Regions from separate parts of the Marinomonas sp. PE14-40 genome, predicted to be linked through region 1. Evidence: predicted binding sites of a transcription regulator. Region 1 holds the regulator's gene; each other region holds the start of a gene.
What was found. Region 1 encodes LexA, which represses DNA repair genes until DNA is damaged. Its sites were predicted from a motif close to TACTGTNTANNTANACAGTA; they were not measured.
Positions count from the first base shown of each region.

Region 2: recN (DNA repair protein RecN) is a predicted target of LexA. The motif match lies at 2,230-2,249, and genes of this name have one in related genera.
Region 3: Q0A08_RS12985 (LexA family protein) is a predicted target of LexA. The motif match lies at 1,286-1,305, and genes of this name have one in related genera.

Region 1 covers NZ_CP130700.1:709,760-720,106, reverse strand. Annotated here, with positions in the region: gene dinG (ATP-dependent DNA helicase DinG) at 64-2,199, opposite strand; gene lexA (transcriptional repressor LexA) at 2,269-2,889, shown strand; gene Q0A08_RS03400 (hypothetical protein) at 2,945-3,217, opposite strand; gene Q0A08_RS03395 (DUF6586 family protein) at 3,222-3,680, opposite strand; gene topA (type I DNA topoisomerase) at 3,681-6,317, opposite strand; gene Q0A08_RS03385 (DNA topoisomerase I) at 6,514-7,278, shown strand; gene Q0A08_RS03380 (hypothetical protein) at 7,280-7,762, opposite strand; gene Q0A08_RS03375 (universal stress protein) at 7,820-8,251, shown strand; gene cysS (cysteine--tRNA ligase) at 8,297-9,679, opposite strand; gene Q0A08_RS03365 (glutamine--tRNA ligase/YqeY domain fusion protein) at 9,683-10,347, opposite strand, start outside.
Region 2 covers NZ_CP130700.1:3,071,379-3,081,725, reverse strand. Annotated here, with positions in the region: gene recN (DNA repair protein RecN) at 464-2,149, opposite strand; gene grpE (nucleotide exchange factor GrpE) at 2,441-2,995, shown strand; gene dnaK (molecular chaperone DnaK) at 3,108-5,039, shown strand; gene dnaJ (molecular chaperone DnaJ) at 5,165-6,292, shown strand; gene Q0A08_RS14270 (c-type cytochrome) at 6,599-7,048, opposite strand; gene Q0A08_RS14265 (EAL domain-containing protein) at 7,364-10,108, shown strand; gene Q0A08_RS14260 (bifunctional diguanylate cyclase/phosphodiesterase) at 10,289-10,347, shown strand, end outside.
Region 3 covers NZ_CP130700.1:2,791,124-2,795,103, reverse strand. Annotated here, with positions in the region: gene Q0A08_RS12995 (antA/AntB antirepressor family protein) at 1-526, shown strand, start outside; gene Q0A08_RS12990 (hypothetical protein) at 706-1,176, shown strand; gene Q0A08_RS12985 (LexA family protein) at 1,326-1,754, shown strand; gene Q0A08_RS12980 (hypothetical protein) at 2,088-2,249, opposite strand; gene Q0A08_RS12975 (hypothetical protein) at 2,571-3,359, shown strand; gene Q0A08_RS12970 (DUF7217 family protein) at 3,441-3,980, opposite strand, start outside.

The DNA of each region.
Region 1 (10,347 bases):
GGGTGGAGTTTACAGAAATGCCACCCATTTTTACAGTCATTTAATTAGTTACTCACCTAGCAGTTAACTAGATTCTAGCTTTAAGCTATAGGGCGGCAAGCTGTCAATTAGGTTCCTTCCATAGCGTTTTGTAATAAGACGCTTATCAAGAATACATATTTTACCTGTATCGCTTTCGCTTCTTAATAAACGCCCCGTCGCCTGTACTAATTTAAGTGAAGCATCTGGAATAGATATCTCCATAAAAGGGTTGCCGCCTCGCTTTTGTATCCATTCAGCTAAAGTTGCATCAACCGGATCATCCGGAACTGAAAAAGGTATTTTAGCGATGACAACATGGGTTAAGTATTTACCTGGTAGGTCAACACCTTCTGCAAAACTTGCTAAACCTAATAACAAGCTTCCTTTGTCTTTATCTATTCGCTCTTTATGGGCTTCAAGAATAATACGTTTGGACTGCTCTCCTTGCACCAACATAATATCCTTCAACTCTTGTTTGAGTGCATCAGCAACGGCTTCCATTTGTTTTCTTGAAGAAAATAGAACCAAGCTTGCTGAAGTTTCATCAACCTCATTATCAAGGTATTTAATGATCTCTTTGGTATGTTCATCTGCTTTATTAGGCTCATGCTCTAATTTTGGCACCTGTAAAATAGCTTTATTCTGAAAATCAAAAGGACTTAACACCCTTAAATATTCAGATTCTTTTGGCACACCACTACGCATATTAAATCGATGAAACTGATTTAACGCGGTCAAAGTAGCAGAGGTAACAACAGCCGCAAAACATTTATCCCACAACTGCATTCTTAAGGTGTGCGCAGCAAGAATAGGCGAACCACCTAACTCTATGTCCTGTTCCATACCTTGACCTGTCAAAGTAAGCCACCTTGCATTTGGTGGAAAATTTTGATCATCTGCTGTTGAAAATAAAAGCCATAACGCTTTAGCTTGCTCTAACCTACCAAGAATTACACCTAATATAGGCAGCCAAACCTCAGCCGTTTCCGGTTTCATGCCCATGCCTTCATTTTGCTTAACCTTCTTACATTCATCATGAATCGACTCAATCGCTGAAAATAGTTTTTGATATGAAGTTTGAAGACTGTAGGCGAGCTGCCTTAATTCATCCGGAATAATACCAAATTCAAATCTATGCTGATCATTATCATCAACATTTTGAAGGTTATTAATGAATGGTGCTAAGCCTTGTTGGGCATACTGAATAAAGTTGACAATAGTCTGTACCATTTGAGGAATTTTAAACAGTAATTGTCCTGTAACACTAACGTCATCAGAAAGCTCTTGTTTAAGATTTATCAGGTTTTTCTCTAATTGTCTCAACCAAAGAATACTTTGCTGTAACCTGAGCTCATGCCTAAAGTGGTTAATTGCCTTTTCCGGAAGGTGGTGCCCTTCATCGAAGACATAAATACTATCAGCAGGGGCTGTTAATATTGCTCCACCACCTAAAGATAAATCTGCTAACACTAGATCGTGGTTTGCAACAATGATATCTGCAACTTCTATTTCAGCTCTAGCTTTATAAAATGGGCACGCAGTAAAGTTAGCACAATTACGATTGGTACATTGTTGATGGTCCGTTTTTAGCCGCCCCCAGTCATGCTCTCTAACAATACCTGTCCAGTTGTCTTTATCACCATCCCAGGTGCCAGCCTTAAGCGCATCATCCATTTCTTTGTATAGCGCTGTGTTAATGTCACCTGGCTGTAAATGTTGCTCAAACAAGCCTGCAAACATATCATCAGTTGCTTGGGAGTCATCATCTAAATGGCTCTCCAAATGATTTAAACACAAGTAGCGACCTCTGCCCTTGGCCAAGGTGTATTTAAACTGATAATCAGTATGTTTTATCAGTTCAGGCAACTCTTTATGAAGTATTTGTTCTTGTAATGCGACTGTCGCAGTAGAAATAACCAGTGTTTTTTCTCTTGCTCTAGCAATGGGGATGGCGGCCAAACAATATGACAATGTTTTACCCGTACCTGTACCTGCCTCTATTACAGCAACATGTTTTTCACCGAGACGATTGCCCTCACTATCTGGCTTAACATTGCCAAGTGTTCGCGCTATTGATGCAATCATCTGCCTTTGGCCAGCACGAGGGTTATGCCCTTTTGCCTTAAGGTTTGCTCGGTAAGCGGTTTGAATTTTTAACTTTAAATCATCAGAAAGCATTTATTTAATTGAGTATCCCTTTAAAAGCTGTATATAATAACAGTTACTGTACAAACAACCAGATGCCTTATGATTAAACTTACAAAAAGACAATCCGATGTTATGGATACAATCCGCGACTTTATAGCAGAAACTGGCTTTCCACCAACACGAGCCGAAATTGCTAAACAGCTAGGTTTTAAATCACCGAATGCTGCTGAAGAACATTTAAAAGCACTTTGTAAAAAAGGCGCTATTGAGATTTTACCCGGCGCTTCTCGTGGCCTACGTATCATTGAAGAAGCCAGTAACGATGCTAACCCAGAACTGGGCTTACCTATTATCGGTAAAGTCGCTGCTGGTTTTCCGATACTGGCTCAAGAAAACGTTGATTCACACGTACAAGTACCGCCAAGCATGTTCTCTCCACAAGCAGACTACCTTTTGTCTGTAAATGGAATGAGTATGAAAAATGTTGGCATTATGGAAGGCGACTTATTAGCTGTCCATAAAACATCCACCGTACGTAACGGCCAAATTGTTGTAGCTCGTATCGGCGACGAAGTGACTGTAAAGCGCTTTGAAAAGAAAGGAAATACAATTCGCCTTATCGCAGAAAATGAAGATTTCAACGACATCCTCGTCGACCTAGAAAGTGAAGAATTTGCGATAGAGGGACTCTCTGTTGGTGTAATTCGACAAACAATCTAAGTAACACGCATAAAAAAAGCTAAGCCTAGGCTTAGCTTTTTTTATGCGTTCATCATTAGTGAATCACTTTAGCCTGAGATGCTATGTCGTCATCATCATGAGATTCATGCACTTCTGATTCAGGGAAATCCTCTGAATACACAAAATCAATACCAGCATGAAACATTCTTTTAGCTAGCTCAAAATACCTATCTTGAAGATACGCTTTTGTGGTATCTGAAATTTTTAAAACCGCTAACGGTTCTGATTCAACACCCTCATCACTTGCTGGACGTAAAACAATTTCGCCATTTTCTAGTTCTACTATCTCTAGATACGACTCATTCATATTATTAGTACTCTGAGGATTCTTCTCTAAACCTTAAAATCAATTCAGTTAGAGAGTTTAAATATGTCAAGTAAGTTGATCTATCATCAACTGAAGCGACAATTAAATTATCATGTTTAGCGTTATAGAAGTTAGGCTGACACTTCAAACTCACTTCATATGTATTTTGCATATGAGAAAACCAGGAGTTTGTATTTGCATTCAATTCCATAAGCTCATTAATAACTGGAATGCTGATGTTTTGTGATTTTGCATTTTGATGCATTTCAAGCAAGCCAATTTCCGAGCTAAGATGATACGCTTGTTTTACTTCTTGCAAAAGCCCTAAAACAGCACTTTGCAAATGAAACAGGGCAGCATTTTCAAATGCTGGCCCCATCCATTTTTGCTCATTGTTTGGCATAACCAAAAAACGACGTGCTATATCCAGCCTCTGATTTGTCATGCTAGCGGCCGAACTCATTTATTTCTTTACCTTTTTCTTAGCTTCTTCAATTACCCACTTAGAGTCGACATAAAAAGCTTTCCAGCCTGTTGGCTTGCCATCATCTTCTGACATGACATATTGCTCTTTTGTCTTACGACTATAGCGAATTATCGCAGGACGCCCTTCGGTATCAGCAATTGGCGCATCTTTGAAGAAATGATACTTAGGATCAATTTGATCCATGTATGGTATCAACTCAGCAACTAGCGGTGCACGCGTTTCACGCTTTCTAGGGAATTGGCTTGCTGCTAAAAATAGTCCAGTTGCACCATCACGTAAAACATAATGATCCTCAACTTTCAGGCACGCCAAATCAGGCATAGGAACTGGATCCATTTTAGGTGGCGCAGCTTCACCACTTTTCAGTAGTTTACGCGTATTTTTACACTCTTCATTTGTGCAACCAAAATACTTACCAAAACGTCCCGTTTTTAGCTGCATTTCTGAGGTACATTTATCACACTCAAGAACAGGACCATCGTATCCTTTAATCTTGAACGAGCCAGCTTCAACTTCAAAACCGGAACACGTTGGATTATTACCGCAAACATGCAATTTACGTTGTTCATCAACAAGGTAACTATCCATTGCAGAACCACAAATTTTACAGCGTCGCTTGTTAATTAGCGCTTTAGATTCTGCTTCATCATCATAAATAGCGACAACTTCTTCGCCACTAACCAAGTTAATAGTTGCCTTACAACGCTCTTTTGGCGGCAAAGCATAACCTGAACAAGACAAGAAGACACCGGTACTTGCTGTGCGTATTTGCATCGGTCTTGAACAAGTAGGACATTCAATATCTGTTGGCGTTGGCGCATTTTGAGCCATACCAGTTTCAGGGTGTTCCGCAATATTGAGTGTCTTACTAAAGTCACGATAAAAGGCATTCAGTGTTTCTATCCAATCATCACGACCTTCGGCAATATCATCAAGCCTTTCTTCCATTTGAGCGGTAAAGTCATACCCCATCAAAGTTTGAAAACTGTTGACCAATCGATCCGTCACTATGTCGCCCATTTTCTCAGCATAGAAACGTCGCCCTTCTGTGCGCACATAGCCACGATCTTGAATCGTTGAGATAATAGATGCATAAGTTGAAGGTCGACCAATACCCCGCTTCTCAAGCTCTTTAACTAAACTTGCTTCACTATATCTAGCAGGCGGCTTAGTAAAGTGTTGTTCAGGAACAAGTTGATCTAGTTGAAGCACTTCACCCTGATCAATATCAGGCAATATGTTGTCATCACCTTTTTTACCGAGTGGCGTCATGACACGAGTATAACCATCAAAACGAAGGATTCTGCCTTTCGCTTTTAATTCATACTCATCAACAACCAGTATAACTGTAGTTGAGGTATAACGAGCAGCTGTCATTTGGCACGCCATAAACTGGTTACGAATTAATTCATAAAGCCTATGAGCGTCTTTTTCCATGCCTTTAAGGAATTCTGGTAACAAAGTTACATCAGACGGACGAATGGCCTCATGGGCTTCTTGAGCGCCTTCTTTGCTAGAATAACGAATTGCATTTTCAGGCAAATATTCGTTACCATAATTCTTTTCAACATATTCTCTTAAATTTGCAACCGCTTCTTGGCTCAAATTAGTCGAGTCAGTTCGCATATACGTAATGTAACCAGCCTCATAAAGACGCTGCGCTAACATCATGGTCTTTTTAACACCGAAGCTTAAGCGAGTACTTGCAGCTTGTTGCAAGGTTGATGTTATAAATGGCGCACTTGGCTTACTACTTGTCGGTTTGTCTTCACGTTTTGCCACTTTATAGGTAGCATTTTGAAGACGACTTAAATGTTGATTTGACTCTTCTTCGTTAGTTGGGCGGTATTCTTTATCTTGATACTTAGCAACTTCGAATTTAATTTTCTCTTGCTTAGGTGTCGCAAGCAAAGCGTCCATTTCCCAGAACTCATCTGGATTAAACGCTCTTATCCCTTGTTCACGCTCAACGATTAGCCTTACAGCAACCGATTGAACACGACCTGCAGATAAACCTCGAGCTACTTTAGCCCACAATAAAGGTGATACCATGAAACCAACAACACGGTCTAAGAATCGTCTTGCTTGCTGGGCATTAACTCTATCGATATCTAATTCAGCTGGAACATCAAACGCTTCAGTAATTGCTTTTTCAGTAATCTCGTTAAAGACAACACGCTTATAACGAGTATCATCACCACCGATAGCTTCACGTAAGTGCCACGCAATAGCCTCCCCCTCTCTATCCAAATCGGTCGCGAGATAGATGGTGTCAGCATTTTTTGCCAAGCGCTTGAGTTCATCAACAACTTTTTCTTTGCCTGGCAATACTTCGTACTGGGCCTGCCAATTGTTTTCTGGATCAACGCCCATGCGATTTATAAGTTGCTGACGAGCTTTACGGCTCTTATATACAACTTTTTCTTCAGGAGACATTTTTCGCGTCAAGGCTGCCTGCTTAGCACGCTCTTGAGGCGTTGATGTTGATGTTGTGCCAGTAGGCAGGTCACGTATATGTCCAACACTGGACTTTACAACATAGCCACTACCTAAATATTTATTAATTGTCTTCGCCTTGGCTGGCGATTCCACTATTACCAGTGATTTTCCCATTTTCTAATATAGGCCTTATGTAAAGTACATCTCCGATTCTGCAAATCTGTGCAGTTAACATCGTCGGGGTCGTGATATTAAGCAAACCCCTTTTATATAACAAGCTATCACTGTATTGTTTGCGAGATAATTTTCTAAATCATTTGAAAATATCTATATTTAAGATACTGAATTCATCGTCAGAGGACAATACGTAGTGACATTGCAAATTGTTACCATTTTATTTTTATTCATCATAGTCGTTCTTTCTGTAATCGTCGGAAGTAGAGCGCACCAAAAAGAAAAAGAAGAAACCGAGCGCAGATTCACCCAATTAAAACTTATGAATCGAGCCGATAGAACTTATAGCCATATTAGCAGCATTGCTCAAATTAACACCGATCCAATTGTTACTGATGTTTTATATGATTTTTATATCGACACTTTACGCGATCTTATTAATTACACTGACGACATTGACTCTATTGAACAAAGAATAGCCAAAGCAGAAGAAGAGCGTGAAAATGATTTAATCGTATACAACACCAATCCGACTCTTTTAAGTTTCCAAGAAAAAGCCAACCATAAAGAGCGATTAACAAAGCTCGCTAAATTACTTTTATTTATGCGACGTAAAGGCCGTATTAGCCATTCACATTACCAAGCTTGTTATGATTATCTACGCTGGCTAAACCTTGATATCCAGGTGAATAGACAGCTAGTACAAGCAAATACCAACTTCGATACTGGTGATACACGTGTAGCAAGAACCCTTTATGGCGTAATTCTTTCTCATGTTAGAGCAGATCCTTTGCAAAGACCTGAGAAAAAGATTCTTGAAAATTATGTAGATGAAAAAATCAAAGAAATATATGAACCTGAATTAAAAGCAATTGAAGATGCCGAAACTCCCGAAGAAGCAGCAGCTTTAGTAGAAGAGCTTTCAAAACCTGTTGATATTTCAGGCTTCAGCGAAGAATAACTTATGCAAATTCAATTGCTTCAAGCTCGCTTAGAAGTGATTGAATTTTTTCAACGTCATCCTCATCCCCATTTTCATCCCAATGCAGCGAAACACAATCCATAGTGATAATAATTGCTTTAAAACTTTCAAAGTGAGTTTTTAATGTTTCTTGACTCGATTCAGATAAATTAAATGCCTTATTTGCATACCAACCATCAAGTATATTTTCATACTTCCACACTTCATAAGGATAAATACAAACCTCATCAGTCATGCTTTTAAGCTTATTAATCCTAAATTTGTGATAAGCAGCGGATTTCACTTTAGTCGTTGACTTATCCCATTTATCAGGTAACTCTATATGTGTAAGTTGTACACCTAATTGACTTTTTCGTGCTAAAAGACGAATTTTCATTCTATCTTGATCACGCTTACTTGGCATCACCCATAAAATGGAGCCCAGCATTGAGGCAATAATGGCAACCACTATTAAAATAGTCATAAATTTTACTCATGTTTGAACTAATATAAGAATACACAAACCGTTTCGGAGGTTTATATGCCATACCAAAGAATATTACTAGCGGCCGACCTTACTGAAGAAAATCTTCCCGTCGTTGAAAAAGCTGTACGTTTGTGCACAACCTATAACGCAAAACTGGTTATTCTTCACGTTATTGAATCTCTCAACTATGCCTATGGCGGCGATGTACCCATTGATATCACAGACATACAACATCAACTTCAAACCAGCGCACAAGAAAAGCTCGATGCACTTTGCGAACAGATCACCTGCTCTATCGATCAAGCAATCATTTCGCAAGGCGGAATAGAAAGTGAGATTCACCGAGTAGCCGAAGAACATGAAACCAACTTAATCGTTGTAGGTAGCCATGGCCGACATGGCTTAGCTCTTCTTCTAGGGTCAACTGCCAACGGTGTATTACATGGCGCTCCCTGTGACGTACTTGCTGTCAGGGTTAAAAGCTAGTCAAAATAAAGGCCAGCTAATGCTGGCCTTTATTTCTGAAACATCTTAACGACGAGTCCAGCTAGTACCTTCACGTGTATCTAACAAGGTAATCCCCTGCTCAGCCAGTGAATCTCTTATTTCATCACTTCTAGCAAAGTTTTTATCTTTTCTTGCTTGAATACGTTCTGCAATAAAAGCTTCAATCTCTTCCTCTGAAATACCGTCATTAACAACACTGTTTTTCAAAAAGTATTCTGGATCTTGCCCAAGCAAACCAAGCAATTCAGCTAAAACACTTAACTCTTTAGCAAGGCTTGGTGCATTATCAGCTCCAGAAGCTTTCGCCTTATTAAGCTCTCTCACCAAATCAAACAATACAGAGATTGCAACTGGTGTATTGAAATCATCATTCATAGCATCTTGATAACGCTCAGTATAACCAGAAGAAACATACTCAGTTGCGAAGTCTTGCCCCTGCAAACTGGTATACATTCTTTCAAGGCCGACTTTAGCTTCAAGTAGACTTTGTTCTGAATAATCAATAGGACTACGATACTGACTAGAAACCATTAAGAAACGTATCACTTCAGGGTTGTACTTTTCTAATACGTCACGCACAGTAAAGAAGTTACCTAAAGACTTAGACATTTTTTCATTATTGACGCGAACTGCGCCACAATGCATCCAATAGTTCACATAGTCAGTTCCATTGGCACATTCTGATTGCGCAATCTCATTTTCATGATGTGGAAACTTAAGGTCAGGCCCGCCGCCATGAATATCAAAATGTGGCCCAAGGCAACTCGTGGACATCGCAGAACACTCAATGTGCCAACCAGGCCGACCAATCCCCCAAGGAGATTGCCAATGCACTTCACCTTCTTTAGCTGATTTCCACAACACAAAATCCGCTGGATTTTCTTTAGCACTTTCTACATCAATTCGTGCACCAGCAAGCATCTCATCTAGTTTACGGTTGTTCAACTTACCGTAATCAGCATGCTTCTCTGTACGAAAATAAACATCACCCGTACTGCCTTGGTATGCAAAACCTTTCTCAACCAAAACAGCAATCATATCGATAATTTCTTGCATAAACTCTGTAGCTTTAGGCTCTCTATCAGGTAACTTATTACCTAATTTAAGCTCATCTTGAGTTTGTGCCTCAATCATTCTGAGGGTTAATGACTCTGGTGTTTCATTATTTTCAGCGGCACGCTTAATTATTTTATCGTCTACATCAGTAATATTTCTAACATAGTTAAGCTCAAAGCCACTAAATCTTAAGTGACGGGAAATAATGTCGAAAGAAATCATTGCTCTAGCATGGCCAATATGACAGAAATCATAAACGGTATTACCACACACATACATGCCAACTTTCCCTGGCACCAATGGAACAAACTCTTCTTTCTTTCCGGTTAAAGTATTATGTATCTTTAACATTAGTTATTTTCCCTTAGCTTCTATTTTTGCCCATGAATCACGCAATGTTACAGTGCGGTTAAATACCAGTGTATCTCGCTCTGAATCACGACAGAAATAACCCTCACGCTCAAACTGATACCCTTGACTCTTCTCAGATTTTTCAAGAGAAGGCTCGACTTTAGCGTTTGTTAACACAGTCAAAGAGTCAGGATTAATAAAGTCTAAGAAGGTTTTTTCTTCGTGGTTTGCATCTGGCGCAGCCTCATTAAATAGCCTGTCATAAAGGCGAACTTCAGCGGTTACAGCATGCTTAGCACTTACCCAATGAATCACCCCTTTTGGCTTATAACCTTCAGGGTTTACACCAAGTGTGTTTTCATCATAGCGGCACAATAATTCAACAACTTCTCCGGCTTCATTTTTAATCGCTTCATCACAGGTAATTACATAACCACCACGAAGGCGAACAGCTGATTCTAGAGTTAAGCGCTTCCACTTTTTAGGGGGTATTTCAGCAAAATCAGCAGCATCTATATAAAGTGTTTTAGAAAAAGGTACTTCACGCTTACCCGCATCTTCATTTTTAGGGTGGTTAGCCACACTAAAAATTTCTTCTTTATCTTCTGGGTAGTTTGTTAAGGTAACTTTAATCGGATTCAGAACGGCCATTGCACGATTGGCATTCG
Region 2 (10,347 bases), 2.4 Mb from region 1:
GAGGACTCATTAAAAGCCCCAGAAGATAATTTCTTCTGGGGCTTTTTGCTTTCTGGCTTATGAGCTTGCTGTGCATTGTCAAACGTCTCCTCAAAACACTCTCTAGCTTATGAGCTTGCTAATACTTCGTTAAACACCTCCTCAAAATGCTCATTTATAATTATAAACTCCGCTTTTTCGTTGGCGTTTGCCTCGTCTTAGCTTCGCTCATGGCGCCAGTGTAGGGTAAGTGTGCTTCCTTTTTGTTGAAATCTGATTCGTTTTAGCGTCGCTCTGAGTACCAGCATAGCTAGGTGATTAGGACTTCTATTAAATTTGATCCGTTATTGTGAGAGACAGGAAGAAGAGATATGTGTGATGAGGTTTAGGTCGCAGGAAAAAGAAAGCATTCACTGAAAAGGGGTGTCAGTGAATGCTATGAAAGGTGTTCTTTGTTTGTTGTTGGTAGAAAACTGGGCCTCTACTATTGCAGTTGGACGTTGTTGAGCATTTCTCTAGCGTGAGCGAGCGTTTGTTCGGTGAGTTCAATACCACCGAGTAGTCGTGCGATTTCTGTGGCTCTTTGATTTTCTTTAAGCTGTTGTACTTGCGAGCTGGTTTGCTTGTCTCTTACTTGTTTGCTGACCATGAGGTGTTGGTTGCCTTGGGCGGCAACTTGGGCAAGGTGAGTCACACAGAATACTTGTCCACGGGCACCAACAGCGCGCAACATGCGGCCAACCACTTCGGCAACACCACCACTGATACCTACATCGACCTCATCAAAGATAAGGGTTGGTATCGTTGAGGTTTGGGCAGTAACAACCTGTATGCCTAAGCTGATACGTGACAGCTCACCACCTGATGCTACCTTACTAATGGCTTGTGCTGGCTGCCCTGGGTTGGAGGCTATCATGTATTCAATTTCTTCAAAGCCATTAGCGCTGACTTGCTCAAGGGGGCGACAATCAATATGGAAACGAGCATGAGGCATGCCGAGTCCACGAATTTGGCCTTCTACTTGTTTGGCGAGCTTGTCTTTTGCCTTGATACGCTTTTCTGTGAGTAAGGTGGCGAGGTTAGTGAGGCTTTGATAAGCCTGTTCTTCTCTTTCTTGTAATTGCTCTAGGTTATCGCCATTGCCATTTAGTTTGTCCAATTCAAACTTGATATCGGCGGCTAATTGCAGCAATTGCTCAGGTAGTACTTTGTGCTTCCTTGCTGTGTCATAAATCAGCGTTAAACGTGATTCTACTTCCATTAAGCGGCTAGGGTCTTGCTCTAGGGTGTCTTGGTAAGATTGCAAACTGTCGCTGGCTTCTTCCACCTGAATAATGGCTTCGTTCATCAGCTCTATAGAAGTGGCTAATGTTTCAGGTGTCGGTTGTATCTTGGTGGCGCTTTGTAGGGCTTGATGCAACATGCTGCGTACATTGCTTGTGTCATGCTCGCTGAGAATTTGCAGGGCAAGGTAAGACTCTTGCTGAGCTTCAGCTATGTTGGATAAGAATGCTTGTTCTTCTTCTAGTGCTTCAATCTCTTTCTCTTTTAGTGCTAGTTGATCCATTTCTTGCTGCTGATAAGACAATAATTGAATACGAGATTCTTGATCGCTAGAGCGGTTTTGACGCTCGGCTAGCTCTTCTTTTAATGCGCGCCAGTCTTGATAAGCCTGTTTTACTTTTTGGGTAAGTCCTGTGAGTTTGCCAAACTCATCCACTTGTAAGCGTTGGGCAGATTTCTTGAGTAGGGATTGGTGTTCATGCTGACCATGAATATTAATAAGCTGAGAACTGACAAACTTTAGGTCAGTCAAGGAGCAAGGGCGACCATTAATATAAGACTTTGATCGGCCTTCTTTGGTAACAACTCGGCGTAAAATGCAGTGTTGATCGTGATCTGATGCGCCGGTTTCTAAGTCGTGCTCTTCTAACCAGTGGATCACTTCTGGATAGGCTTGAATATCAAATGTGGCGCTGATGTCGGCTTTGTTTTCACCATGTCTAACCACGCGGCTATCTGTGCGAGCACCTAAACAAAGAGAGAGCGCATCCACCATGATGGATTTTCCCGCGCCTGTTTCACCTGAAATAACTGTCATTCCCTGCTTTAGCTCCACCTCTAGAGACTCAACAATGGCAAAATTCTTAATCGCAATACTGGTTAACATGGGTCTCTCCTTGTCTAAAGCGGGTCAGTTAGGTGGCTTTTAGCCTTAAATTTCAAATTTCTGCATTAAATTTGTACAAAGCATGTGTATTTATACAGTAGTTTTTGTTTTTTTGCCAAGAGAAGTAAAAAATTAAAATAAGTTCATTTCTCCCTAAAATTTATACGGTTTTACTATTGAAAGCTTTTTGAACGACCCCATATAGCTTTCAGATTGAAAAAACTTCTGTTATTTGGAAGTGAAGTTAGAGCATTTATTTTAAGTAATTCATCTTTATATACGGAGCAGAACGTGAGCGGTGAAGCAGATAACAAAGCCCAAGAAGGCGTGCTAGAAACAGCAGCAGAATTAGACGAAGTCTTACAAGAAGACCAAGTAGAAAATGTTCAAGAAGAGAATGCTGAACTAGTCGCAGCGTTAGCAAAAGTTGAAGAATATAAAGAAGCAGCATTACGCTCGCATGCAGACGCACAAAATGTTCGCCGTCGTGCTGAGCAAGATGTGCAGAAAGCCCATAAGTTTGGTCTAGAGAAATTTGCAAAAGACATCATTACTGTTGCAGATAACCTAGAGCGTGCTTTGACATCTGCGGATAGCGAAAAAGATGCAATGCGTGAAGGTGTTGAGCTAACACTTAAGTCTCTTCAAGAAACATTGACACGTTTTGAAGTGATCGCGCTTGATCCTCATGGCGAACCTTTCAACCCAGAATTCCACCAAGCAATGACTATGGTGCCGAATCCTGAGATGGAACCAAACACTGTAATGGACGTAATCCAGAAGGGTTATACCTTACATGGGCGCTTAATTCGTCCGGCTATGGTAGTGGTTTCTAGCGCTGCATAAAAAAACCGTCAAAAAAATGACAGTATTTGCTTGAAATGCTCTAAAGCGTACCCAAATACAGAATTAACGACGAACAACTGAATTTTAAAAATTTTACTGGAGAAGACAAACCATGGGCAAAATCATTGGTATCGACTTAGGAACAACAAACTCTTGTGTATCTGTTTTAGATAACGGCACAGCACGTGTAATCGAAAACGCTGAAGGCGATCGTACTACCCCATCAATTGTGGCTTACGCTGAAGACGGCGAAGTATTAGTGGGTCAGTCTGCAAAACGTCAAGCAGTAACAAACCCTACAAACACACTTTTCGCTGTTAAGCGTTTGATCGGTCGTCGTTTTAAAGATGACGTCGTTCAAAAAGACATCTCTATGGTGCCTTACAAAATCCTAGCAGCTGAAAACGGCGATGCTTGGGTTGAAGCGAAAGGCGAAGCGAAAGCGCCACCACAAATCTCTGCTGAAGTTTTGAAAAAAATGAAGAAAACAGCAGAAGACTTCCTAGGTGAAGGCGTATCTGAAGCAGTAATTACTGTTCCTGCTTACTTCAATGACTCTCAGCGTCAAGCAACGAAAGATGCGGGTAAAATCGCTGGTCTAGAAGTTAAACGTATTATCAACGAACCAACTGCTGCAGCTTTGGCTTACGGCCTAGATAAGAGCACAGGTGATTCTACTATCGCTGTATACGACTTAGGTGGTGGTACTTTCGATATCTCTATCATCGAAATCGCTGACGTTGATGGTGAGAAGCAATTCGAAGTATTGGCAACAAATGGTGATACTTTCCTAGGTGGTGAAGATTTCGATATGCGTGTTATCGAGTTCTTGGCAGACGAGTTCAAAAAACAGTCTGGCATCGATCTACACAATGATCCACTAGCGTTACAACGTTTGAAAGAAGCGGGTGAAAAAGCGAAAGTTGAGCTTTCTTCTGCAACTCAAACAGAAGTTAACCTTCCTTACATCACTGCTGATGCAACAGGTCCTAAGCACTTAAACGTTAAGCTAACGCGTTCTAAGCTTGAGTCTCTAGTTGAAGAGCTAGTTGTTAACTCTCTTGCGCCAGTTCGCCAAGCGCTTAAAGATGCTGATCTAGAAGCGTCTGAAATCGACGAAGTTATCTTGGTTGGTGGTCAAACACGTATGCCAATGGTACAAACTCAAGTAACTGAATTCTTCGGTAAAGAGCCACGTAAAGACGTGAACCCTGACGAAGCGGTTGCAATGGGTGCTTCTATCCAAGGTGCGGTACTAGCGGGTGACGTGAAAGACGTTCTACTACTAGACGTAACACCACTATCTTTGGGTATCGAGACTATGGGTGGCGTAATGACTGCTCTAATCGAGAAGAACACCACCATCCCAACGAAAAAATCTCAAGTTTTCTCTACAGCAGAAGACAACCAGAACGCGGTAACTATCCACGCGGTACAGGGTGAGCGTAAACAAGCAGCGCAAAACAAATCTCTAGGTCGTTTTGACTTGGCTGAGATTCCACCAGCACCACGCGGTGTACCTCAAATCGAAGTTAGCTTCGATATCGATGCCAACGGTATCTTGAGTGTATCTGCTAAAGACAAAGCAACAGGTAAAGAACAATCTATCGTCATCAAAGCCTCTTCTGGTCTCAGTGATGAAGAAGTAGAACAAATGGTTCAAGACGCTGAAGCAAATGCTGAAGAAGATCGCAAGTTCGAAGAACTTGTACAGGTTCGCAACACAGCTGACGGCATGATCCACGCAACTCGTAAAACTTTGACTGACGCTGGCGACCAAGCGACTGCAGAAGAAAAAGAAGCAATCGAGAAAGCCATTGCTGATCTTGAAGAAGCTTTAACAGCTAACGACAAAGACGAAATCGAAGCGAAAACAACTGCTTTGACTGAAGTGTCTGGTTCTCTAGCTCAAAAAATGTACGAAAGTGCGCAAGCAAATGAAGCAGCAGCTGGTGCAGCCGGCGCTGGTGCAGAAGAAGCTGCACAGCCTCAAGACGATGCTGTAGACGCTGAATTTGAAGAAGTGAAAGACGAGAAAAAATAAGCCTGATATTAGACCTTTAAACGTCTGAATCTCGCTTTTGCAAAACACGGTCCTGCTACCGTGTTTTGCTGTTTTAACTTCTCTCAAATGTTAATGATTGACCTTACTGCCCAGGAAATCCTGTTATGAGCAAAAGAGACTATTATGAGGTGCTTGGCGTCGAGCGTGGCGCGGATAAGAAAGATATTAAGAAAAAATATCGTTCGCTAGCTAACAAGTACCACCCAGATAAAAACCCAGATAACGAAGAAGCACTCGAAAAATTTAAAGAGATTGCTGAAGCTTATGAAATCCTATCTTCGGAAGAAAAACGTGATGCCTACGACCGTTTCGGTCATGAAGGTGTAAGCGGCCAAGGTGGATTCGGTGGCGGTGGTCAAGGTGGCTTCAGTGATATCTTTGGTGATGTCTTTGGCGACATTTTTGGCGGTCAAGGTGGTGGCGGAAGCCGAGCACGTCGTGGATCTGACTTAAGATACACGCTTGAACTTGATCTTGAACAAGCTGTTTGGGGTTGTGAAGAAAAGATTCGCATCCCTACGCTGGTAGATTGTAAGCCATGTGACGGTACTGGTGCTAAGAAAGGCACTAAACCTAAGACATGTCAGACCTGTCAGGGTCAGGGCCAAGTACGTATGTCTCAGGGGTTCTTTTCTGTACAGCAAACTTGTCCAACATGTCATGGTCAAGGTCAGGTGATTTCTGACCCTTGTACTAGCTGTCGTGGTCAAGGCCGTGTACAAGAGTACAAAACATTATCTGTTAAGATTCCTGCTGGTGTGGATACAGGTGATCGTATTCGTCTATCAGGTGAAGGTGAAGCTGGGGATCATGGTGCACCGTCTGGTGACTTGTTCGTACAGGTATCGGTAAGGCAGCATGCTATCTTTGAACGTGATGGTGCTAACCTGCATTGTGACGTGCCAATTAGCTTTGCTACTGCTGCCTTAGGTGGTGAAATTGATGTTCCTACTTTAGATGGCCGTGTACGCCTTAAAGTAACGCCTGAGTGTCAAACTGGTAAGCTTTTCCGTCTACGTAACAAGGGTGTTAAGCCTGTACGTGGTGGAGCTGTTGGTGATTTGATCTGTCGCGTGACAGTGGAAACGCCAGTTAAACTGACTGAACGTCAAAAAGAATTATTAAAAGAGCTAGAAGAGTCTATGTCTGACGGTGAAGAGCATTCGCACTCACCTAAGCAGAAGTCTTGGTTTGATGGCGTGAAAAACTTCTTTGATGATATCAAGAAGTAAGCATTAAGCTCGCAACAAACAAGCTCTAACAAAACCCGCTCTCTTTTTAGATTGCGGGTTTTTTTATGCCTAAATTTAAAGCTTGAAGGCGAACTAGTGTCAGCTGTTGTATGACGCTTGCCTGCTCATTTGATGAATAGAGATGAGTAGAATTGAACTAAGAATAGTAAGTAATGTAGTGAAGACAAGGGCTATGAAGGTCATGAAGGTTAGGAGAATAGAGGGAGTCACCTAGATAATTTTGATCTGGTGTTTTTCAGGCAATAAAAAAGGAGACCTAAGCCTCCTTTTTTAAAGAGTCATTGCTTACTTGTTATTTTCTAACATGTAGTCAATTGCACTTTGAATTTCATCATCGCTACAGTCAGCACATGTACCACGTGCAGGCATTGCATTAATACCGTTTAATGCGTTGCTAAGTAGAGACGCTTCGCCTTTAGCGATACGAGGAGCCCAGTCTGAAGCAGAACCGAATTTAGGCGCGCCAGCAACACCGATAGAGTGACAAGCTACACAGAATGTACCGTAAAGAGTTTCACCATCACGTGGGCCATTAGAACCACCTGCTGCAGCTGCAGAAGCAACTTCACATTCTTCACCAGCGATACAAACCTGGCCAATAGGGGTAATACGCGTTGCAATTTCGTCTGGACTTTGGCCGTAAGCGCTAACAGTTGAGCTTAAAAGAGCAGAGAAGGTCGCAACACTTAGCAAAGCTAAGACCTTGCGGCTAAGAAAATTGGTTAACAAACTCACAATGGTTTCCCTCAATCAGAAATAGTGTACTTAAGAAATAATGTATTTATAGGTACATAAACGGAGGCAAGTATAGCGATAAATTGATCTGCTTGGAATAAAGCCTGTATTAGATTTGTGCAAAAGAGGTCATATATCAAAGAAAAGTAACTGAATTTTTAGCTATTATTAATGTATAACAGAAATGAGAATCATTCCACCTATTTTATCTTACGTCCTTACCTTTTGTTACAGGTAATTACTTATGAAGAAGCTGGGAGCAGTGTTATAAAAATACTGAACCATGTTTCGTTTTAAGAAGTAGAAAGGCGATATATGTCATCTTTTTTAAATAAATTAAATCAAAAAGTCATATTGGCAGCATTACTCTGTCTTTTACCAAGTTTTTTTATCTCCTTTAATAATGTGTGGAATACCTATAATACACAGTTATCAAAATTAAGAGGCGATACAGACTTTTTTGCTGAACAAATGATGAACCTTCAGCGTCAGCAAATTAATCGCGCTGAAAGTTATTTGAAATCTCTCGCTAATACGCCAGAAATTCTCTCCGGCCATACTCAAACTTGTCAAAATTTTCTAGCACAGCAAGTAGAGCTTAACGATCTATTTTCCAATATAGGATCGCCATTAGTGACAGGCGAATTAACCTGTAATGGTACCCCTTTGAATCGTGTTGTGAACGTTCAAGACAGGCCTTATATTCAAAAAGCGATTCAACAAGCGAGTTTCTCTATCAGTAAATTGATTGAGGACAGAGCAACCCATGCGTTGAGCATTAACCTAGCTCAACCGGTGTTTGATAAAGAGTCAGGTGAGATTATTCGTTTAGTGGTCGGTGTATTACCTTTTGAGTGGTGGCAGACTTTATTAAATGATGCCAACCATGAAAACCTAATAAGTTTTATTACCGACAAAGACGGAAAAGTCATTGCGCGATTTGGTGAGCAGTCACCATTGTTAGGTCGAGCATTTGATCCTGAGTTAGATTTCGATAATAACTTTGTCTTAGTCGAAAAACAGTTTGTACGAGGTAATGCCAATCAGGATTTATCGTTAGCTTTTTGGGTAGCACTACCAAAGCAACAGGCTTTCCAAGAAGCCAAGGCCGAATTTATCAAAAGCTTTTTGATCATAATAATTGGCTTACTCATCTCTGGTCTTATTCTCGTATTGTCAGCCAAGTTTTTGTTTATCCGTCCTGTGACTTCTTTATTAGATGAGTTTGAGACTGGAGCCGACTCTAATTCCTCCGTAATGGGAATAGAAAACCTTGATGAAAGTATTAAAAAAATTGCTTTGAGACAGCAGCAAACTAAACAGAGTTTATCTTCGACAGAGCAAGAGCTTATTCAGGCTTACCACAAGCAAGATATGATTTTAAGAAGTGTCTCTGTAGGGATTGTGGAGCTGAACGAGTCATTAAACATTTTATCTTTTAGCCGACGTTGCCAGTCCTATTATCGGGTTTTGGAAAAAGACTTAAAGAATAGGCACCTAGAAGTGCTAAATGAGTTAACTCACTCTCATCAAGTGAATGACTTCCAATGTATTCATCAAGCGCTCGAAACACAATCGAAAGAGGTTGATGTTATAGAAGTCATCAGTCGTACTGATCGTAAAATGACGCAATACAGTGATGCTCGCACTATGTATTTTAAATGGGCCATTAGTAGAGTGAATTTTGAAGGCTCTGATACTTATTGGGTTGCTGTGGTTGAAGATATGACGGAGCAGCAATTAAAACAGGAAAACTTAACCGAAAGAGCATCGACTGACTGGTTAACCAAACTGCCGAATCGTTATGCCATTATGAAAATGATAGATGACTCTATCAGACGAGATACAGACAATGGCTTTACCCTGGTTTTGTTTGATTTAAATGGATTCAAATTAATAAATGATAGCTTTGGTCATGATGTGGGTGATGCGCTGATCATTGCGTTATCTCAGCGTATGGAAAGCTTATTGCTTGATGATGAGCATATTGGCCGCTTAGGTGGAGACGAGTTTTTACTCTATCTGCCAAGACGACAAGCTATTAATCGAATCCAGCTGTTACAACACTGCTTTTTTGAGCCGATAGAAGTAATGAAACGGACTTTTAATTGTAGCGCGAGTGCAGGTATTTCGGTTTATCCGAAAGATGGAAATGATGCCCTTAGTTTGATTCGCTGTGCCGATTTGGCCATGTACGAAGCGAAACAGAGCTCTAAAAATGACAGTGTTTATTATGATACTGACTTAGAGAATAAAGGCATAAAACGCTATGAGATAGAAAGTGCCATTCGTTATGCCTTATCTCATGATGAATTTGAATTGCACTATCAGCCAGTGGTGAACCCCACTAATAATGAAATATTGAGTGCAGAGGCTTTAATTCGCTGGCACTCATTAAGTCTGGGAACGATTTCCCCCGCTGTTTTTATTCCCATTGCAGAAGAGTCTGGTTATATCAACCTGATTGGACACTTTGTACTAGAGCAAGTTTTGGCAGACCTTGAACGATTGAGAGAGATTTATGGTGAAAAGATCTGCATTAATATGAACCTCTCTCCTCATCAATTAAAAGATGCCATTTTAATTGAAAGATTAACTACTCTAGCTGAGCAAAATGACAAGGTTAGCGCTTTAATTTTAGAAATTACTGAGAGTACCTTGGTAGATGAAGAAGCCGTCCACTGCCTAAAGAAACTAAAATTGTTAGGTTATAAGATTGCTTTAGATGATTTTGGAACGGGCTTTTCAAGTTTGAGTCATATCGCCAAAATGCCGATTCATATTTTAAAAATAGATCAGAGCTTTATTTCTCAATCTAAACACTCTGAACGTGACCTTGTTTTATTAAAAAACATTATTGCCATGGCGCGAGATTTAGAATTAAAAATTATTGCAGAAGGGGTGGAATACAGTGAACAAGCCAATCAACTAATTGAATTTGGCTGTTTTCATATGCAAGGCTACTTATATGCAAGGCCAAAACCGTTGGCAGAGCTTGACTTGGACTGCGTAGAAGAGAAAACAGTTTCTGAGAAAACGGATAAGTTAGGGGAGGTTTGAGGTCAAACAAATAGGCTAAATGCGCTTATATCACCTTTTGGTGATTTATTATTGTTTTAAAGTTGTAGCGACTTTGATAGCTTTGATCATGGTTGAGCCGAGTCGGAACTGGCTTAATTGCATATGGGATATTAATTTTGCTAATGTATTGCTTCTTTAAAGTGGTAGGAGACCCAATAAGTGCAGCTAAACTCTAAGGTAAGTAAAAAAATATTACTCGCATTACTTGTTTGTGTACT
Region 3 (3,980 bases), 2.1 Mb from region 1:
TTGCGATGCCGTTAATGCCAAAGATCTTCATATCTTTTTAGAAGTTGGTCGTCACTTTGCTGCATGGATTAAAGCTAGAATTACTCAGTATCAATTCGTTGAAAATGAAGACTTTATTTTGATTACCCCAAACGGGGTAACCAAAAGTCAGGGTGGTGATAGACGCTCTTTGAACTATTTCATTACCTTAGACATGGCGAAAGAACTGGCCATGGTCGAACGGAACGATAAAGGCAGACAAGCAAGACGCTACTTTATCGACTGCGAACGCCAACTTAAAAACAATACCTCGCCAGCCATAACAGGCACCCAAGATACCGACAAACTCCAACTTTTAAATACCATGGTCCGCTCTATGAAGTTGCGCCAGCCCGTTGTCATCATCCCCCAAGCAGACGCCATGGACATGGTAAGACTCATCCGAGGCTATCAAAACCAAATCAGCCAACTACAACGGCACCCAGTCTGGGTAGACGGCGTCATCAACAACATAAAACAAGCCACTGGACTGACACTAGGTGAGTAAACAAAAACGCCCCTAAGCTGGGGCGTTAGTTGTTGATACAAATACAAAAGTACGTAGAATCAAGCGAAATAGCCAAGGAAGGGCACAGTAGATATGTAACCCTTCCTTATGTAATTAATCAAATGTGATGTTCTTAATGCGGTGATAAACTGGATAAAAGAACGAGGTGGTTCGTGAATATGGATAGACAGTTTTGGGCTTTAAGTATTGGTCATTTTATAATCTCTATGAACGAAATCGATCATCTAACTAGTATTATCCGTTTAGATATTCTCGAAGAAGATCTTAGTAAAAACTGGAACAAAACGGCCTTAACCGTAAAGCTTAAAAAACAGATTACAGCTCTTTCTGAAGCTGATAACAATTACCCAGAACTCATTAAATTACTTAATGAGGCTCTAGAGTTATGTGGTATGAGAAATTTAGCTGCCCATGGGACTTTTGCTTTGGATGGTCGACTCCCTCCAACGGAAGGAAAAGAGTCTCAATATAGTTTGTATTCGATCAAGCATGAGCATCCAGTAACAAAAGAAGAGATCGAAATGATTACCAAAAAAGCTATTCAGTTGTCTGATAGTATTGCTGAAAGAATAGCTTTGATCTCAATGAGTAAGAATAGAGAGAAACGAGCTAGTAAGGGGGCAGCCTAGGAACATATAACCTGTAACTTAAATTGCTTACGTTGCATAAGAGCAAGGTTGAAGGCGTGGATCTTGGGTTAACTCGCAGCTAAAATTGAACCATTATAAAAAATCACTATACTGTGTATATGTACAGTTGTTATTTTTATGGTTTAAATATGAACGTTACCTTTATCAATCCCCCAGACCCAACCAAGCCAGATTACAAAATCCCTTTCATGGCTGATTTGGTGCCTGCTGGCTTTCCTTCCCCCGCTCAAGACTTTGTTGAAAAGCGCCTAGACGTGAATGACCTATGTATCCCTGATCCGCCTAATACCTTCTTGGTGACAGTGGATGGGGAATCCATGGTAAACGCAGGCATTCATGATGGTGATACGTTAGTGGTTAACCGTGCCTTAAAACCTCGCCATGGTGATTTCGTGGTGGCAACGATATACGGAGAGCAAACCGTAAAAGAGCTACACACAAAGCCAAGAGTGAGATTGATGCCACACAACAAAGCATTCAAACCAATTTACATCAATGCAGAGTCAGAGCTGATCATAAACGGCGTCGTCACCAGCGTGGTGAGGGTGTTGAAGTGAGAAAACTATAGATACAAAAGCCGCTCATATAGAGCGGCTTTTGTATTGCAAAGGCTAAGTTACCAGAAACGGTTTATTAGCCAGTTAACCAAAAGTAGAACAACAGATTGCGCTATCTTTTTGGCTAACTCCTTGATGAAATTCATCATGACAATATCCTATAAAATTTGGATTAAATACCCCTTAGAAAAGGGGAGGAATTCTCATCAATAAAAATCAATTCATTTGATGATGTAGACGATAGGGCGCATAAAAGCGGTAATCAAGGTTAGAAAATGAAAATAATCACAAAAAATTATTTTTTAGATGTATATCTATAAAGTTAAACATTTTCTATTGAAGTGATTTTGCCCGATACTCCAATGCCTGATTAAGCTCTTCTTGCAACTGCTCAAGGCGCAACGCCACATTGTGTTGATTTTCATCAGGTAGGTCAGAAAGGTCTTTCAATGACACCGCTTTTAGATCCATTAATAGCAGTAAAATTTGTTCCATCGTAACGCTCCTTGTTGATGGTTGATCAGTAACCCATTCCTTGGGTACACATAAGTTAGTTGATCTGGCAAGTTATGCAAATATTTCTTTTAAATTACCTATAGGACAATGACATAACTAGTATTGATTATTGCGCCAGAAATAAAATGTTGTAAAATTAATATAGTACACTGCATGGGATAATAACGAATTTTGTATCTTGACAACGAAGGTGGTGGTTAAATTTTCTTCCCCTTTTTTAGTAATAAAAATTTGTCGTTTTTTGCCGTGAATAAATCCAACAATATGTTCGTAATTTTTAGAAGAAGTGGAGAGTGAAAGTTGTTCAGCCAAGTAATTAAGCATCCATTAACGATATTTCTTGCAGGTACATTAATTGCCATAATTCTATATTTTTTGGCTAAATCGGAAGCTGAGCCAAAATATTCGGTTCAAGTACCGAGGTTGTTAGCTGAAGTGACAGATAAAGCTGAAGATCTAACTCTTCTTTGGAAGAAACGTGAAATTGCTAATTTATATACCACAGACATATTAATTTGGAATGATGGAAATGACTTTATTGATAAGTTGATGCTTTCAGAAACAGATAGGTTAAGAATATGTCCAAATGAAAATACAAATATTCTTCAAGCAAGGTTTACAAAAACATCCAGAGAAAATTTGAAATTTACTTTGGATAAAAGTGAAACAGGAAATTGTTTATATATTAATATAGTGGGTGATGAGGCTATAGAATCAGGAGGTTTAATTAATGTGTTATTTAGCGGAAATCAGGACAGTGAATTTACTATTTATGGTCGAATAAAAGGTTATAAGGATGGGTTTCAAGCAGTCCAATGGGTTAATAGTTCAAAAAATGAATTTTTATATAATTATGGTTTATATATAAACATATTTTTGGTTGGTTTAGTGTTAATTTATGGATTTTCTATTATTGTAAGATTGTATAGAAAACTAAGGAGATCATCAAATATACACAATAAATTTAAGTTTTATATTTTGAATTTTATGAGTTTAATTATTGGAGTGTTTTTTATTACAATGGGACTCTATTCAACGTATGAAATATATAATTTTATTTTAATGGATATCGATTGGGCTAAGGGTTAGCAAGTTTTTTAAAGCATTTTTAAGCGTAGCCTTTTTACTCAATTTTAATTAAATGTAACATGTTGTTGTACTTATAAATTATTAAAATAACTCCACCAAATCCCCCATCTCAAAATGACTCAATAGCACTTGGGTGATTTCTGGGTTAGCCAAACCCACTAAAAACGGCCTGACACAATCATCATCTAGTAAGGCACTAAACCCCATCGACTTAGCCATTTGCATGTGTTGTTTGTACATCTTATCAAGCATCATGACTTCGTTCGAAATCATCCCCACTATCCCTGCCAAGCTGCTGGCCAGTTCTGCGGTGACTCTATCAAGCAAGGCTTCAAACGCTTCAAGGGTTATGGTGTCTGCATCATAGTTAGTTATGCCTTGGTCTAGTTCATCCATGCTAGTGCTGGCGGCTTCTAAAAGCGAATCCGTGGCACCATCCAAGGTACCTGCTATGGTGTTGATATTGGTACAAGATGCGGGAACGTTACTTATATAACTATCAACCTCTTTAACGGCTGATGCCACTTGCATATCGTTGATTAAATTATCTAATCGTGCGCTTACGTGAGCGTTTAAATTGTTGGCCCCTTGGCCGTAATTACCTAAAGCGGTTTGGCAGTT